DNA from 2 places in the Bacillus sp. MUM 13 genome. Region 2 is predicted to be linked to the other one. Evidence: riboswitches for the same ligand, from Rfam matches in the RefSeq annotation. Region 2 holds a riboswitch; the other holds the start of a gene.
The links. A riboswitch is a leader RNA that binds a small molecule or an ion and turns the genes downstream of it on or off. The one in region 2 is predicted to bind preQ1.

Region 1 (7,511 bases), on a different contig from region 2:
TTAATAATTTATTCAGTAACAAGCCTGTTCGGTGCAGAATTTTCAAAAGGAAGTATGAATTTTCACGGTTTTTATTCACTTAATTAGGCGTGCAGCTGCCCCCTGAGGGTGAAGTTAAGTTTATTAACAATTCTTCATTTTTTTTACGGGTGTCAGCAGAGCCAGCATTTAAATAGCAAAAGACCAGAACTGCCTTTTGGCAGTTCTGGTCTTTTGTGTAAAATTAATGATTCATTCGGTATTATCATCAATATCATTCCCGGCGGGTTTGTTGCCAGTCTGATTTTTAACGTTTTTGCTTGTATACGGCTTAGCGCTTTTAGCTTTATTGGCCTTGGATTTCCAGCGGGTCCACCCTTTCTTGCCAGTACCTCTGCCAGTTCCGCCTTTACTTTTTGCTTTACTCATATAATCACTCCATTATTATTGTACACCTGACTTCTTAGATGTTTGTACACCCAAGTATCTTTAATATCTTTTTGGCGCAGTAATATATACCATATCATACTTATTTAATAATAGCTCTGTAAACTTGTCTATGAAACTCACAGGCGCAAGACTACACAGGACTTCACTGAGTTCCATCTTTTCTTACAGCTATTGATGTTTGGAAATAAGCTTTTCCCCCTATATTTGGGCGGATTGACCAATCTGTAAATACAGAAACCTGCACTGGTTTTATATCACTCAAATAGATAAAGGACATTTTTTATTATTCACCACTAGAAGAAATGTAAAAGCCTTGCCGGTTGCCGGCAAGGCTTTTACATTTACATATTAATTTTCATCGTATATTAGGCATTCCTTCTCCCTCTTACACCCGTTTGGCTTCTAATCTATAAGCAACCCGGGATAGGGCGAAATTCACAATAAAATACATGAAGGCAATCAGTATAAAAATGGGGCCAAGATATGACATCTTTTGGCTATAAATGATCTGCCCATTATGCAGGAGCTCTGGCAGGGAGATACTGACTGCAAGTGAAGTATCTTTTAAAAGAGAAATAAACTGGCTAACAATGGGCGGTATCATTCTTTTTAATGCCTGAGGCAAAATGATGTGCCATAATGTCTGGACATAATTCAGGCCCGAAGAACGAGCTGCTTCTATTTGTCCTTTATCAATGGAATTCAATCCGCTGCGGATGATTTCTGAAAGCATGGCTGATTCAAAAATAGTGAGAGCGACAATTGCAGCCGGCAGGATCTCGAGTTTAATATTCACTTCTGGAAGAGCAAAGTATGTGAAAAAAATGATAAGAAGCAGCGGCAGGTTCCGGATGATTTCTACCAGTACGCCAAGAAGGTGGGAGAAAAATGGAATTTTTGCGTATCTTCCTATCCCAATAAGTGCTCCAAAAATAAAGCTTAATGCTATAGAAATGAAAGCTGCTTCAAGGGTAACTCCAAAACCCTGCAGCAAAAATTTTAAATGATCCGGTGTATAAGCTCCTAGAAAGTCCAATAGGCTCCTCCCTTCAATTGCTTCTAGCCAGGCGTTTTTCCAAATATCCCACACCAAGGCTCAAAGGAATAGTTAGGATTAAATAAAACATGGCGACAAAGATATACACATCAAACACTACGAAGGTGCGGGAGGAAATCAAATCACCCTGATACATTAAATCTGCTCCTGCAACCAGGGAAATGATGGAAGTGTTCTTGACAAGATTAATAAACTGGTTTCCCAGTGGCGGAATTACAATCTTGAAGGCTTGAGGCAAAATGATGATCCTCATTGCCTGGCCATAAGAAAGGCCAGATGAGCGGGCAGCTTCCATTTGGCCCTGAGGAACTGACATGATGCCTGCCCTGATGGCTTCTGCCACAAAGGATGCTGTGTAAATGGTCAATCCTAAAATTCCTGCATATAGTCCGCTGAGCTTAAAAACAAGAAAGATAAAAATCGTAATGACAAGCAGCGGAATGTTCCGAATAAATTCAACGTAGATAGTTCCAAGCCAATTTAATGGCTTGAATGGAGCAATCCTCATGACCGCGAGGACGGTACCTAAAAGGAGGCTGGCCGCAAGCGCGATTAGACTTGCATAGACAGTGTTTTTAAATCCTTCCAGAAACATATCAAGATTATTTGTCAACAAGCTGAAATTCAAGTAAATCCTCTCCTCTTGCACTAACAGGAGGGCTGCCCCTCCTGTCAGGCAGCAATCAAAGCAGATCAGTTAGTTTTTTATCCATTTATCATGTATTTCCTGATATTTTCCGGAATCCTTTAATTTCTTTAGTGCTTTATTAAGTTCATCCACTAGTTTTTTGTTTCCTTTTTTCACGGCAATTCCATAAGGTTCTTTTGTAAATGTGCCTCCTACCAGTTCGTAGGAAGGATCTTCATCTACCATTCCATAAAGAATAGCATCATCGGTAGTCAAAGCATCACCTTGTTTGGACTTTAATGCGGCAAACGCTTCAGAGTAGTTCTCAAATTCAAGGACGGTGGTATCCGGAGCCTTTTCCCTGATATTGATTGCCGAAGTAGAGCCTTTAACTGCTAAAACCTTTGTCCCTTTTTTCAAATCCTGGATTCCTGTAATCTTGCTCCCTTTTTTTACAAGCAATGACTGTCCTGCATCAAAATAAACATCGGTAAAATCCACTTCTTTTTTCCGTTCATCAGTGATGGTCATCGTCGCTATAATGGCATCAATATCGCCATTTTGAAGAAGGGGCATTCTCGTTTTTGAGGTTACTTCCTTGAATTGCACTTTATTTTCATCTCCAAGGATTTCTTTGGCAAGCGCTCGTGCAATATCAATATCAAAACCTTCAACCTTGCCTGTGCTAGGGTTCTTTAATCCGAATAAACGTGTATCATTCTTTACTCCGACAATGATTTTGCCGCGGTCCTTGATTTGCGCCAGCACATCTTTGCCTTTTCCATCACCAGTTGTTTTTTCACCTCCGCAGCCTGCCAATATTAGTGCAGCCATCATTGATAGCAGAGCCAGTTTAAATATTTTTTTAGGATTCAGCATACTATTACCTCCTGTTTAATGATTTAAAATACGGCTTAAAAATAGCTGTGCCCTTTGCTCGCGGGGATTTCCAAAAAATTGATCCGGAGCAGCCATTTCCAAAATCTGACCATGGTCCATAAATACGATGCGGTCAGCAACTTCCTTTGCAAAACCCATTTCGTGCGTTACTACAACCATTGTCATCCCTTCATTAGCTAATGTTTTCATAACATCCAGCACTTCGCCTATGCTTTCTGGATCAAGTGCTGAAGTAGGTTCGTCAAACAGCATAATCTCGGGATTCATGGCGAGTCCCCTGGCTATGGCGACACGCTGCTGCTGTCCTCCGGAAAGCTGCGATGGATAGGAATCTGCCTTATCCAAAATCCCTACTTTTTTCAGATATTTTTGCGCAGTTTCTCTTGCTTCCTTTTCTGACAGGCCTAATACCTTCATGGGTGCTATTGTGATATTTTCAAGTACGGTTTTATGCGGGTATAGGTGGAAGTGCTGGAAGACCATCCCGATGTTGCGGCGGAGTTTATTGATATCTGATTTTTTATCTGCAACAGATATGCCGTTTACAGTCAGAACACCATCTGATATGCTTTCTAAACGATTAATGCAGCGGAGCATAGTGCTTTTTCCGGAACCGGATGGTCCGATAACGACAACTACTTCTCCTTTAGATATTTTAAGGTCAATATCTTTTAAGACATGAAAATTGCCGAAAAACTTATTCACCCCTGAAAATTCAATCAATGAGCATCTCTCCTTTCTTTTCAAATTTTATGTACCAGAAAATTTACATTATAATGAATAGAAATACTTTTGTAAATTTTCTGACATATAACGTTATATAAAAAATATATACTGAAATGTGGAAAGAAGTCAAATGATTGTCTGAAATTGTAAAAAAAGGAACATCTGTCAAGATGCTCCTTTTTTATTAATTGCTTTTATAATGCAGCATCTTCAAATGGAGCAGAAAATTTTCCTTTAGGGGCAATGATATCTGTTTCTGATTGCCGTTTTTCTCCTGCTACATCATATTCTCCCGCGGGATAGTAATCAAACAGTCCGCTTTTTATATGCATTTCGAGAAAATTATCCTGCAGATCATCAAGCATTTTCCGGTATTTTTCTTCATCCAGGACTTCTCCGTACTCATCAACCTCAAAATTTTCTTTTATGGCATCTTGAAGTTCTTCATTGTGGGCAAGTGCAATATAAAAATCAACATCCCCGCATTCCATGCACAACAATAGCTTTTCTTCACTGGCCTCCACATAAGCTCTTTCTATCAAATCCTGCATAATTTTATAAACCTCAGATTCATTTTTCAAAATAATATTTTTTATCATTATTCTTCCGCCTCCATTATCTATATTCGAAGACTCATTCCTTCATAAGGTGCCATAGCCCTATTTTAAATGGTTTATGTAAAAAAAACATGTCTTAGGATTATAACTCATAAATAAAGCCTGGCAGACATAATGTCTGCCAGGCTTTGGTGTACTATGGATAAGAAAAGTGCTTTTTATAGTGCAGCTGGAATTTGCTATTGCATGGATATTTTCCTCAGCTCCGGCACTGATTCCGTAAAATATTAGATCTATTGCCCGCTGGAGCACTTAGGCATGTGATAAGCATGCCTAACAGGAAAAAATACTTTTTTTGTTTTGAACGAGGGAGATGGTTATACCCCCCGTTTGTTTCCCCAAATATAAGTGTGCAGCTGAGGAAGTATTTTTATATCTGTAAATCGGCCATCTGCCATAACCTTATCGATAAGTTCCTCGTAATGTTTAAGCAGCATTATGGTAAGCTCTGTATTATCAGCTGTTGAGATATCCGGATTTCCTACCTGAAGGTAAAAGGGTACTCCTTGATATCGCTTGTAAACGGTTAGTGCATATTCGTAATCCAATTCATCGAATACAACAACTTTGATACTGAAGCTTTTCCCTTTTTTATTGTTTCTCAGGTTTTTTATGATTTCATCCAGAATTGTAAAATTTGTTTCCATTTTCGAGCTTGGCGGTTTTGGAGAAAGAGTCAGTTCATCAATGTCATAAAACCAATCCTGCCATTTGCTTCCCTGTGTCTCTAAACAAACTTTCACTGAATGCGTGTTCAACAGTTCTATGAGGGTGCTGAGATTTTTCAAAAGGGCCGGATTGCCACCGGAAATCGTAACATAAGAAAAGCCGCTGCCGCCTAAAGTTTGGAGCTCTTCCCAAACTTCTTCTGCTGACATCTGTCTGATATCCTGTTTGCCTGATCCATCCCAGGTAAATGATGAGTCGCACCAGGCACAGGAATAATCACAGCCTGCCGTTCTTACAAACATAGTTTTTTGGCCTATTACCATGCCTTCTCCCTGTATGGTTGGCCCGAAAATTTCCATTACTGGTATTTTACTCAACCTCCATCCACTCCCTTCTTGCTTCAGCATACGAAGTAGGAGTTTCAAAAAGCCTTACGAATTCCAATCTTACTCCAGCTTCTGTCCATTTGAGGTCTTTTTTTAAGTATTCACTCATCATTTCATACATCCAAACAACAATGTTTTCAGCTGTCGTGTTCATCAATGGCAAGGTGTCATTCAAGTATCGGTGATCAAGATGTATTTCAATTTCATTTTTCCAGATTTGCTTAATTTCACCGAAATCAATCATTAACCCTGTATCATCCGTATAGCCGCTGATCCCGAATATTGCCTTATAGGTATGTCCATGGAGGTTCTTGCATTTCCCTTCATAGCAATGTAAATGGTGTGCAGCGTCAAAAGTGAATTCCTTGCTGACAAGCACTCTTTTATGATGATACTTAAGCTGTTCTTTATGGATATCTTCATTTATTTTTTGAAGCTTTTCAACAATTTTGAAACCTGTCATAGCGTCACGCTTCCTTTCGGGACATGAGATAATCGTCAAGCCCTTTTTTGCGCAATAAGCATGCCGGGCATTCACCGCACCCCATTGCTATGATGCCGTTATAGCAGGTTAATGTTTTGTTTCTGACAAAGTCAAGTGCCCCTAGTTCATCTGCCATTTTCCATGTCTCCGCTTTATCAATCCACATGAGCGGCGTATGTATGACGAAAGAATCATCCATAGAAAGATTCAGCGATACATTCAATGATTTAATAAATATATCGCGGCAATCCGGATATCCGCTGAAGTCGGTCTCACAAACACCTGTGACAATGTGTCTGGCGCCAAGCTGCCGTGCCAGGATGGCGGCAAAAGAAATAAAAACTAAATTCCTTCCTGGTACAAATGTAGAAGGCAATTCACCGTCTTCTCCTTCTTTTACGTCAATATCGTTTCTGGTCAGCGCGTTTGGAGCAAGCTGATTTAATAGTGACATATCAAGGATATGATGCTTTATGCCGAGTTCATTGGCAATATCCTTTGCACATTGTATTTCAAGGCTGTGCCTTTGGTTATAATCGAAAGTTACCGCTATAACTTCTTCAAACTGCTGCTTGGCCCAAAATAGGCAGGTTGTACTATCCTGTCCGCCGCTGAATACAATTATGGCTTTTTCTTTTTTCATCCTATAAATCTCCTTTAACATGAAAAAACAGGAATGCTAAAGAAAGCACACCTGTTTTTCCTTAGTTTTTTTGAGAGGGTAGCTAACAACCTCTACCGTTATTAAACGGATTTTTATCAAGTTTAACTGTACTCGAATTATTTTAGCATAATTCAAAAAAACCGCAAGTTAAAACGAATGCTTCTTTGCATCTTTTCACGAGTCTTGCCGTTATTTGCGCTTTCCCGAGAAATATCACATGCTTTCATTATTAAAGCAGTTTTCGTTAACTTTATTAATATGGAACAAGCTGGCTTATTTCCGTTCCGGGATGCCTGCTTTCCGCGGGAGGGCAATGAGCATCCCAAGCTCTGCCTGCATCTCACCTGTCCCGCTAATCCCGCAGAAGTTCGGCATTTTTCCTTCTAATCTCTGATTCCAAACTGTGATCGCCCGAAGAACTCATTAAAAAAAACAATCTACAAGAAAAGAGACGTTTTTGCAGAAAAAATGTGCCTGTATATCTGATAAGGGTTTTTTACATGATTGTTACTTATAATAAAGAAGAAGGAGTGTTTTTATGGATTTTCGCCAATTAAAGTATTTTTATGAAGTAGCCAAACAAAATAGCATAACAAAAGCCTCACAGACTCTTCATATTTCACAGCCGGCACTCAGTAAGATGATAAAAGGTCTAGAAGAAGAACTTGGTATGCCGCTTATCTTGCGTTCAAATAAAGTAAGCGAGCTGACCGATGCCGGTCAGGTAGTATATGAGTATGCACAAAGAATTATTTCCCAAGTAAATGAAATGCATACAACTTTAAATGATATGACACATTTGGCTAGGGGAGAAATTAATATAGGGGTTCCGCCGATAGTAGGCAGCCTGTATTTCCCGAAAGTGATGGCCAATTTTCACCGTTTGTATCCTAATATTAAAATCAATATAACAGAATATGGAGCTGCGAGAGTTGTAAAGAGTGTTGAAGA
Region 2 (7,511 bases):
TCGAGAGAGGGAACTCCCAGTAAAAGGTAAGCCCCATCCGGAAGTCTACTTTTTCAGCCAATACTCGCTTCCATCAGGATGGCGGTCAATAAATCCATATTCAATCAGGTATCTTCTGATTGTTGCATAATCATCATACATTTCCTTGAGAATCTGATTTAAATTCCTTTCATCATATACCTTTTCCGCTTGGAGCCTGTTCGCGATTTCCCGTAAAACGGCTAAACGCTGCTTTTCTTTGGAAGGGAACCTTTTTAATCTCCTGTCCGTTCCATCAGGAAAGAATTTGCGGATAATATCAGCTTGTTCTTCCTGTGTAATATCGTACCTGCTATCAATCATTTTCGCCGTTTTGTGGGGGGAGACAAAAGCAGGGGCATGCTGGTCTTTTTCTTTCAGCAATTCCATCATGGCCAGAAATATTTTTGCCTGGCGTTCCTTTTCCTTTAAGGCAAAGCGGTGATGCCGGATTGTCGATGTACTTCCAATGCCTGCTTCTTGCTGAATATCTTTATCATTTTTCCCCTGATAAAAAAGGCCGAGCAAATGATTTTGGTGATCGGTCAGCCCTGTCAGCTTCTTATCAAGATGTATTAAATAATTGAAAACCGAACCATGTTCCATCTCGATATGAACACGTATATATCTTTGTGCTTCATAAAAAATGCTTTCGTGCTGATATATGACTCCGTTTTCAGTCCTTTCGCCGCATAACAGGCAAATATACGAACCATTTTTTGGGATATACCCCTGCTTAAGCTCTTGCAGCGAAGCATTCCAAAATAAATCGGATAATTCCAAGATATCACCTTCTTTAAGATTAAATAAACAAAAAATAAATTTGTTTGTTATATAGCAAATATTTTATAACTACGTTTAATATATGTCAATATAATCCGCATGTTCCCAAAACTGTACAAAAAGCATACCCTACATTAACCCGCACATACATCGAAGGAAGTGACCTATATGTGCAATATGCCTATTCAGATTATTAACGTTGGCGGTTCAGCAACAGTTCAATTCGGGAACTCGATTAACAATTCACCCAAATCCACTTCCAAAAATTTTCACGGCTCAGGCTCCAACAACTCCGGGGGCTTCATAACCAATAATAATCTTTTCAGCATTACAAATGGGGAAAATTCGAGTGTGGTTGACCAGCCATCAGCATGCTAAGAACAGTTACAGTTTGCCCGCCTTTTGGCTGGGCTCTTTTTTTTGCCTAATTACCCGATAATGACTTTTACGGAATGATAATAAAGAAGAACTTTGGAGACGATAATAAACGGATAAATGGGCTTTTTAGAAAGGAGTGAGAAGGAATGAAGAGAAAGTTACTGGGCATGTGTATGATGTTTTTAATAGCTGCAGGTGGATGCAGCCAAAACAAGGGGATTGATGACAATGATCGAGGCAAACAAAACGTCCCTAATGATGTAAACTATCCAAGCCAGGTTCCAAATAGAACACCCATTGACACACAAAGACAAATTGAAATGAATATCCCGCCAAGTCCTGCAAATGAGTGATACCTTTAGATTCTAAAATCTTTCTTGATGGAGATAAAATGAAGTAAGCCTAATTAGCCGCAAGTGAGTATGGGATTTCTTGGATACAGAAATCCCGCACATCATTATGATTTGATATGGTAGAATTAAAGCAGTGAATTTCTTCCATTAATTAGCAGGTGAAAGGGGTCCTCCATGAGCGATTTATCAAGATCAAAAATTTCATTAGCCGAGAAAAGAGAAGTGTTTCATAAAGAGCTGGATATTCTAAGAGAAAAAAGACTTATACCGAAAACAGATTACATAAGAATCGGCAGCGCATATGAAAGGCATTATAATCAGGTACTACATCAGGCGATGCAGGAGGACAGCCAAAAGGCCGAAAACTATAGTCAGGATGTGCCTGCAAGCAGCACTGATACAAATCGAGCTGACAGTGAACAGCCCGTCAATCTGGCCGCCAAAACGCCGCAGGTAAATATCGCGGCAGAAACACGGAAATATCCCGAGATAAACGAAAAAGAGAAGAATCCAACAGCGGTACCTGATTCTGCAGCCCTCAGCAAGCAGGCACCTGCTAAGCCTGCAAAAACGGCTGAACAAATCAGGGAAAGAAACATTGCAGCAGTTTTGATAGCTGGAGTGGTTTTTCTTCTATTTGGCGGGCTTATTTTGGCCACTTCCACATGGGGGGCTTTAAATTCTGTTCTTAAGGTTTCACTTATAAGTCTGGTATCGGTTTTCTTTGCTGTTATGGCATTTATCTCTGCGAAGCTGAAAATCAGACAAACTGCTTTTGCGTTTTTGACATTGGCCGGGATGTTTATCCCAATCGCTATTTTGTCAGCTTCCTATTATAAAATTTTCGGAGAGTACTTATCGCTTCAGGGAGAAGGAAGAGGGCTTCTTGGATTTATGGGCGGTCTGGTGTGTTTGTTTATCTACTATAAAATCGCCGCTTTTTTTAAGTCGAAAGTGTTTATTTTTATTTCGCTTGCGACATTTGCAGCAACAAGTTATTTTGGATTATCCTTCATTACACCTTCGATGGAGATGTTATTTCTCCTATTAGCAGTATTCAATCTGCTCCTGGTTTGGAATGTGAGTAGTCTTAAAACAAGAAAAGTCCTGCAAATATTCCGGTCATATATATTTCAATTTATCCAATTTAAGATTATAGCTGAAACCTTTGTGATCTTAACTTTATTTGAAGGCAACTGGCTGTATTCCATGTCTGTACTATTATCTTCACTCGTATTCTTGATATTATCTTTGAAATACAAAGGCAAATATTATGATTATGTTTTCAGTGCATTATTTAGCTATGGATATTTCCACTTAGTTTACACGTCTTTCCTTGAACAGGCAGACATTGTTGCAATAGGGCTGCTTCCAGTCATTTTTGCGGTAATTTGGCTGCTGCTGTCAAGGAACAAGCATCCTTTATCAACAGATTTTCTTTACACAAGCATGATTGCATCAGCATTGGTTTTCATCTATATGAATGGTCTTTTTTTTCAAGAAAACTATGCTCAAATGGCAATTGCACTCTTTATCATGATGGCACAGTTTGTTTCAATTGCGCTTTTAACAGCAAACAAGGTGTTCACTTATCCGGCAGCAGTGCTTATTAATCTTGCACTCTATGACTTGGCTATGGCTAATCACTTTACCATTTCACAAACATTGACTATGATGTTTGCCTTTTCAGCAGTCTTATTTGCTGGCGGCTATCTGTTTAATACAAGTAATAGATGGCGCTTATTCAGGGAAAGCACCTTATATATTGAAGGAAGCCTCATCTTCCTTCTCACTTTGGCAAAAGTGGCGGGTGAAGAGTGGCTAACAGCTTGTCTGTTCCTTTTAGTGATTTCTGCACTATTCTTTATTGCCTATGGAAAGGAACAGAAGGCAGCTCGCGAAGTTTGCCGATATGGTTTTCCAGTCAGTGCTTGTTTATCTCTGCTTCTGTCTTATTTGTACTTAACGGAGAAAAGCGCCTGGTATGATGGCCATATTGCTGCAAGTATGCATTTAATGATGACGGCCCTAATAGCCATTAGCGCAGGGTTTTTGCTGAGAAAACCATACAGCGGCTATTTTTCGGTATTTTTTATCAGCGGGCAAGTTCTTTCGTTCATCTCACATCTTTTGATTTATACAGATGGCTTAAATCCGTATGGCTCTGCAGGTTTAATGCTTGCCGCAACGATGATAAATATTTTATCCGTCCGTCAATATCAAAGGCACTATCTATGGCTGGCTGTTTTATTTACGGGATCTGGGGCCTATGGATATATATTGGACGCCCTTGACTTCAAAAATCAGAATTACACAATTGCATGCTGCCTTGCAGCTCCATTGTTTTTTTATCTTATCAGTGAAATTGCAGGCAGGTATTCACGAAGCGGAAAGCTGTATTTCTTCTGGTACAGCCATCTGCTCAATCTAGCAGCTATTCCAGCAGGCTGCCTGATGATCATTGTGACTGGTGCTTCACCGTTTTTATATCTGTTTGTACTGGTGCTTTACCCGTTGTGTGCAGCAAGGACAGTGATCAATCGCGAAAGGTTTATTTTTGCGTATGCGGGATTTGCAGCCCTTTACTTGCAGGTATGCTTATTTTTCAGGGAAGTTCAAAAAATGGATTATTTTACTTCGGTTACAATGTCCATTACAGCGGCAATCATTATCGTTTTATGGTTTGTGTTTAAAACATGGAAGAATATAATCGAGTGGTATTTAATTCCATTTCTGTTGCTGACAAGTGCAGCGTACATGATGGAATCTTATACAGCAGGCTTTCCGCAGGAGATGGAAGTTGTCTGGACAGGGGGTGCAGCTGTTTTCCTGGCCTTTACGCTGTATCTCCTGATGAAGAGAAAGTGGGAAAACCTTGCTTCGCTTCCTTTATTGCTGGCTCTTATATTCTTTTCGAATTATGGCAGCAGCTTGCCGGTCAGCGGGGGGATTGGCCTTACTTTAAGCTTAACAGCAATCATGCTGCTTTTGAGCAGAAGCCGCTTTAAGGGATTGATAAAAAGAGAAGCATCAAAAACATTTGTTGATGCGTACCGTATATTTGGCTGGCTGTTTTTGTTGAGCCTTCAGGTTAGACTAGTATCATCTGTATTCCGATACACCACATTGGAAATTCTAGCAGCTTGTCTGATAGCGGCTTACTTTGGGATTATCAGAATGTGGACAGAAGGACAAATGGAAAGAAAAATTTATATGGCGGCATTATTTACTGCAAGCCTCTATCCTTATTATCTTGTTATGGAACAAATACCTGTTCCTGAGATACTATCCATGGAAGTACTATTAATACCGGTCATGGTGATTTCCTCGATTCTGCTCAGGAAGATATTCTATTATGGAAAAACCTCGCAGCTGATTGAGCTGCTGATTGTTGCATTCGTCTTTTTGATTTTAGTGGCAGATAGTATGGCAGGCAATACAGTAAATGATGCCATTGTAATTGGCGCCATTTCTCTTGCCTCCATTTTAACCGGATTTTTCATGAAGTATAAATCGTATTTTTTGTCAGGGGGAGCAGTTCTTGTATTCAATGTATATATGAATACAAAGTCTATGTGGGGCAATCTCCCGTGGTGGCTGTATCTGATTATTGGCGGTATTTTGATGATAGCTGCCGCGAGTTTTCTGGAATGGAAAAAGCAAAGGGAGCATACAACCTCGAAAGAACTTCTTGATAAGAATAAAATGAAGATAAAAAACTGGTTCAGTAAATGGAAATAATGAACAAAGAAGCAGGAATCATTTTGATTCCTGCTTCTTTATCATGACTTATCACTAAATGCACTTCGGCTTAATTGCGCTCAATAAGCTTATTAAAATTCACCTTACTGTTAAGCGATAGCATAACGGGTATACCCGCGAGCATGACTGCAAATTCTCCCGCCGCAGTTGTCAGCCAGGTCAGCAGGAACGGCAGGCCAATGGCCAGGTGAAGCTCCAGTGCGATAAGGAACATTGTAATCGTGAAAACAATGGTATTTATAAACATGCGGAGCAGCACATTTTTAACAAATCGTGCAGTCAGTATCGCAATCAGCAAACTTATCACTGATTGCCCGACTCCAAAAATCAAGTCATAGGCAGCCGTTGGCGAAAAGAAGTCGGTTATGATAACACCCAGGATGATTCCCAGGAAGAATTTCTTATTGAACACAACAAGATGATTAAACATCTCGGAAATTCGGAATTGGATGCTGCCATATCCAAATGGCGCAATGGCCAATGAGACGGCAATATACAAGGCGGCCAGGATGCTGTTGGCGACCATGGGCTTAATGTTCATAATCTCTTATTCTCCTTAGTTTTTTTGCGTGGGAGGGTCACGAACCACGTTAGTTTATTAACACTCAAAGTGTAATAGTATAGTAAAATGAATGTTTCCGTCAATACATTGGTTATAATTGCATAGGAAATGTTTGATTGAAATTAATTTTAGGCTAAAAAGTAGAAATGAATCCGGAAATTTTAGTATAGTAGAATAAACTTTGATTCATGCCGGCCTGCCCCGCGAAATATTATGAAATAGGGATGATGAATTTGACACTGCAAAAAAATCTTGGTTTGGTGGTCGATGTCGAAACAACTGGCTTAAGCCCAAAAAGCGATGAAATCATTGAGCTTGCCTTAAAGCTGTTTTCGTATGATGCAAATAGCGGTGAGGTTCTGGATATAGTCCAAGAGGCTTCGTATTTAAGAGAGCCATTATCATATTCTGCAAGACAAAATTACAGCAGTGCTTATAAGATACATGGAATTCCTTTTGAATCAGTGGAAGGAAAGAGCTTTTATGATGAAGAAATTTCCGGTTTGTTTGCTAAGGCAGATACGGTTTTTGCCCATAATGCATCGTTTGACCGCAGCTTCCTTTATCATATGTACCCAGAAATAAATGAGATGAAGTGGCATTGTACGATGAGAGGGGTGCCTTGGAAGGAATACGGATTTCTTAACAGCAAGCTGCTGACACTTCTTCAATTCCATAAAATAGCAAATCATCAGACACATAGGGCCCTTGACGATATCACCTACCTGCTTGAGCTTCTTAAACAGCAAAATCCGAGCGGCATCCCCTATCTAAAAGAAGTACTCGAACGCGGCCACATGAAGAAATATAAACCTGCATCTCAAAAGAGTACAAGTTCATTTCCAAGGAAATCAGGAACCAGGAAAACAGGAGATCATTTCAGCTTTTAATAGGGTGGCTCTTAAACTCCATCAATTAGCGGATTTTTGAGCCTCTCTTTTTTATGCATTATATCCCGTCACAGGCAGCAAGTCTCCTTGGTGCAATAAACCAGGCGACGATTTCTTCGGGTTACTTTTTCTTTGAACATTGAAAAAATTTTAATGTATTTTCATACTTAATGTAGTGCTTAGGGCTGATTATGTGTAAGATGTAAATAGGGAAATTTTTTTTAAAAGTGATATGTCAGAAGGAGATAAAGTAGAAAAATGAGTGCAGTTAAAGATTATTTGCAAAGTAAAGGATTTTCAAGGCTGATTACGCTGTTTATACTGGTGGTTTTTTTATTTAGCATAGGCAAAATGCTGAATTTGCTTCTATTTACGTTCATTTTCACCTTTCTTATGGGAAGGATGCAAAGCTTTATAACACGGCATTTAAAAAAAATCATCAATATAAGCCCGAAATTTGTCATCAGTACCTTATATATAATTGTTGTCGCCACGGTTGGAATCGTTCTATATAAATATCTTCCGGTCATTACTTTGCAGATTACAGAGCTTGTCAAGCAGATGCTGCACTTTTATCAGCATCCTCCGGATATCAGGGCGATCAGATGGATCATTGATAATATCAACAGGCTCAAATCTCCTCTTGACGTACAAAAGCAAGTCAATGCACTATACATATATTTATCCGATATCGGGAAGCTGGCTTTGCAGATCTTTTTAGCAATTTTGCTGAGTTTGTTCTTCCTGCTTGAGAAGAATAAAATC

Region 1: linked by a shared signal. The riboswitch ahead of queC (7-cyano-7-deazaguanine synthase QueC) and the one ahead of BIV59_RS11285 (QueT transporter family protein) in region 2 are both predicted to bind preQ1.

Annotation. Positions count from the first base shown of each region.
Region 1 is NZ_MLYQ01000071.1:2,354-9,864, forward strand. It holds gene BIV59_RS22915 (DUF3934 family protein) at 232-408, opposite strand; gene BIV59_RS16470 (amino acid ABC transporter permease) at 815-1,465, opposite strand; gene BIV59_RS16475 (amino acid ABC transporter permease) at 1,479-2,081, opposite strand; gene BIV59_RS16480 (transporter substrate-binding domain-containing protein) at 2,184-2,993, opposite strand; gene BIV59_RS16485 (amino acid ABC transporter ATP-binding protein) at 3,009-3,737, opposite strand; gene BIV59_RS16490 (hypothetical protein) at 3,935-4,339, opposite strand; gene queE (7-carboxy-7-deazaguanine synthase QueE) at 4,675-5,403, opposite strand; gene queD (6-carboxytetrahydropterin synthase QueD) at 5,396-5,875, opposite strand; gene queC (7-cyano-7-deazaguanine synthase QueC) at 5,880-6,560, opposite strand; PreQ1 riboswitch class I at 6,595-6,638, opposite strand; gene BIV59_RS16510 (LysR family transcriptional regulator) at 7,099-7,511, shown strand, end outside.
Region 2 is NZ_MLYQ01000038.1:44,620-52,130, reverse strand. It holds gene BIV59_RS11305 (DUF2087 domain-containing protein) at 46-801, opposite strand; gene BIV59_RS11300 (spore germination protein) at 970-1,179, shown strand; gene BIV59_RS11295 (hypothetical protein) at 1,326-1,532, shown strand; gene BIV59_RS11290 (hypothetical protein) at 1,707-5,273, shown strand; gene BIV59_RS11285 (QueT transporter family protein) at 5,344-5,835, opposite strand; PreQ1 riboswitch class I at 5,845-5,889, opposite strand; gene BIV59_RS11280 (exonuclease domain-containing protein) at 6,090-6,746, shown strand; gene BIV59_RS11275 (AI-2E family transporter) at 7,005-7,511, shown strand, end outside.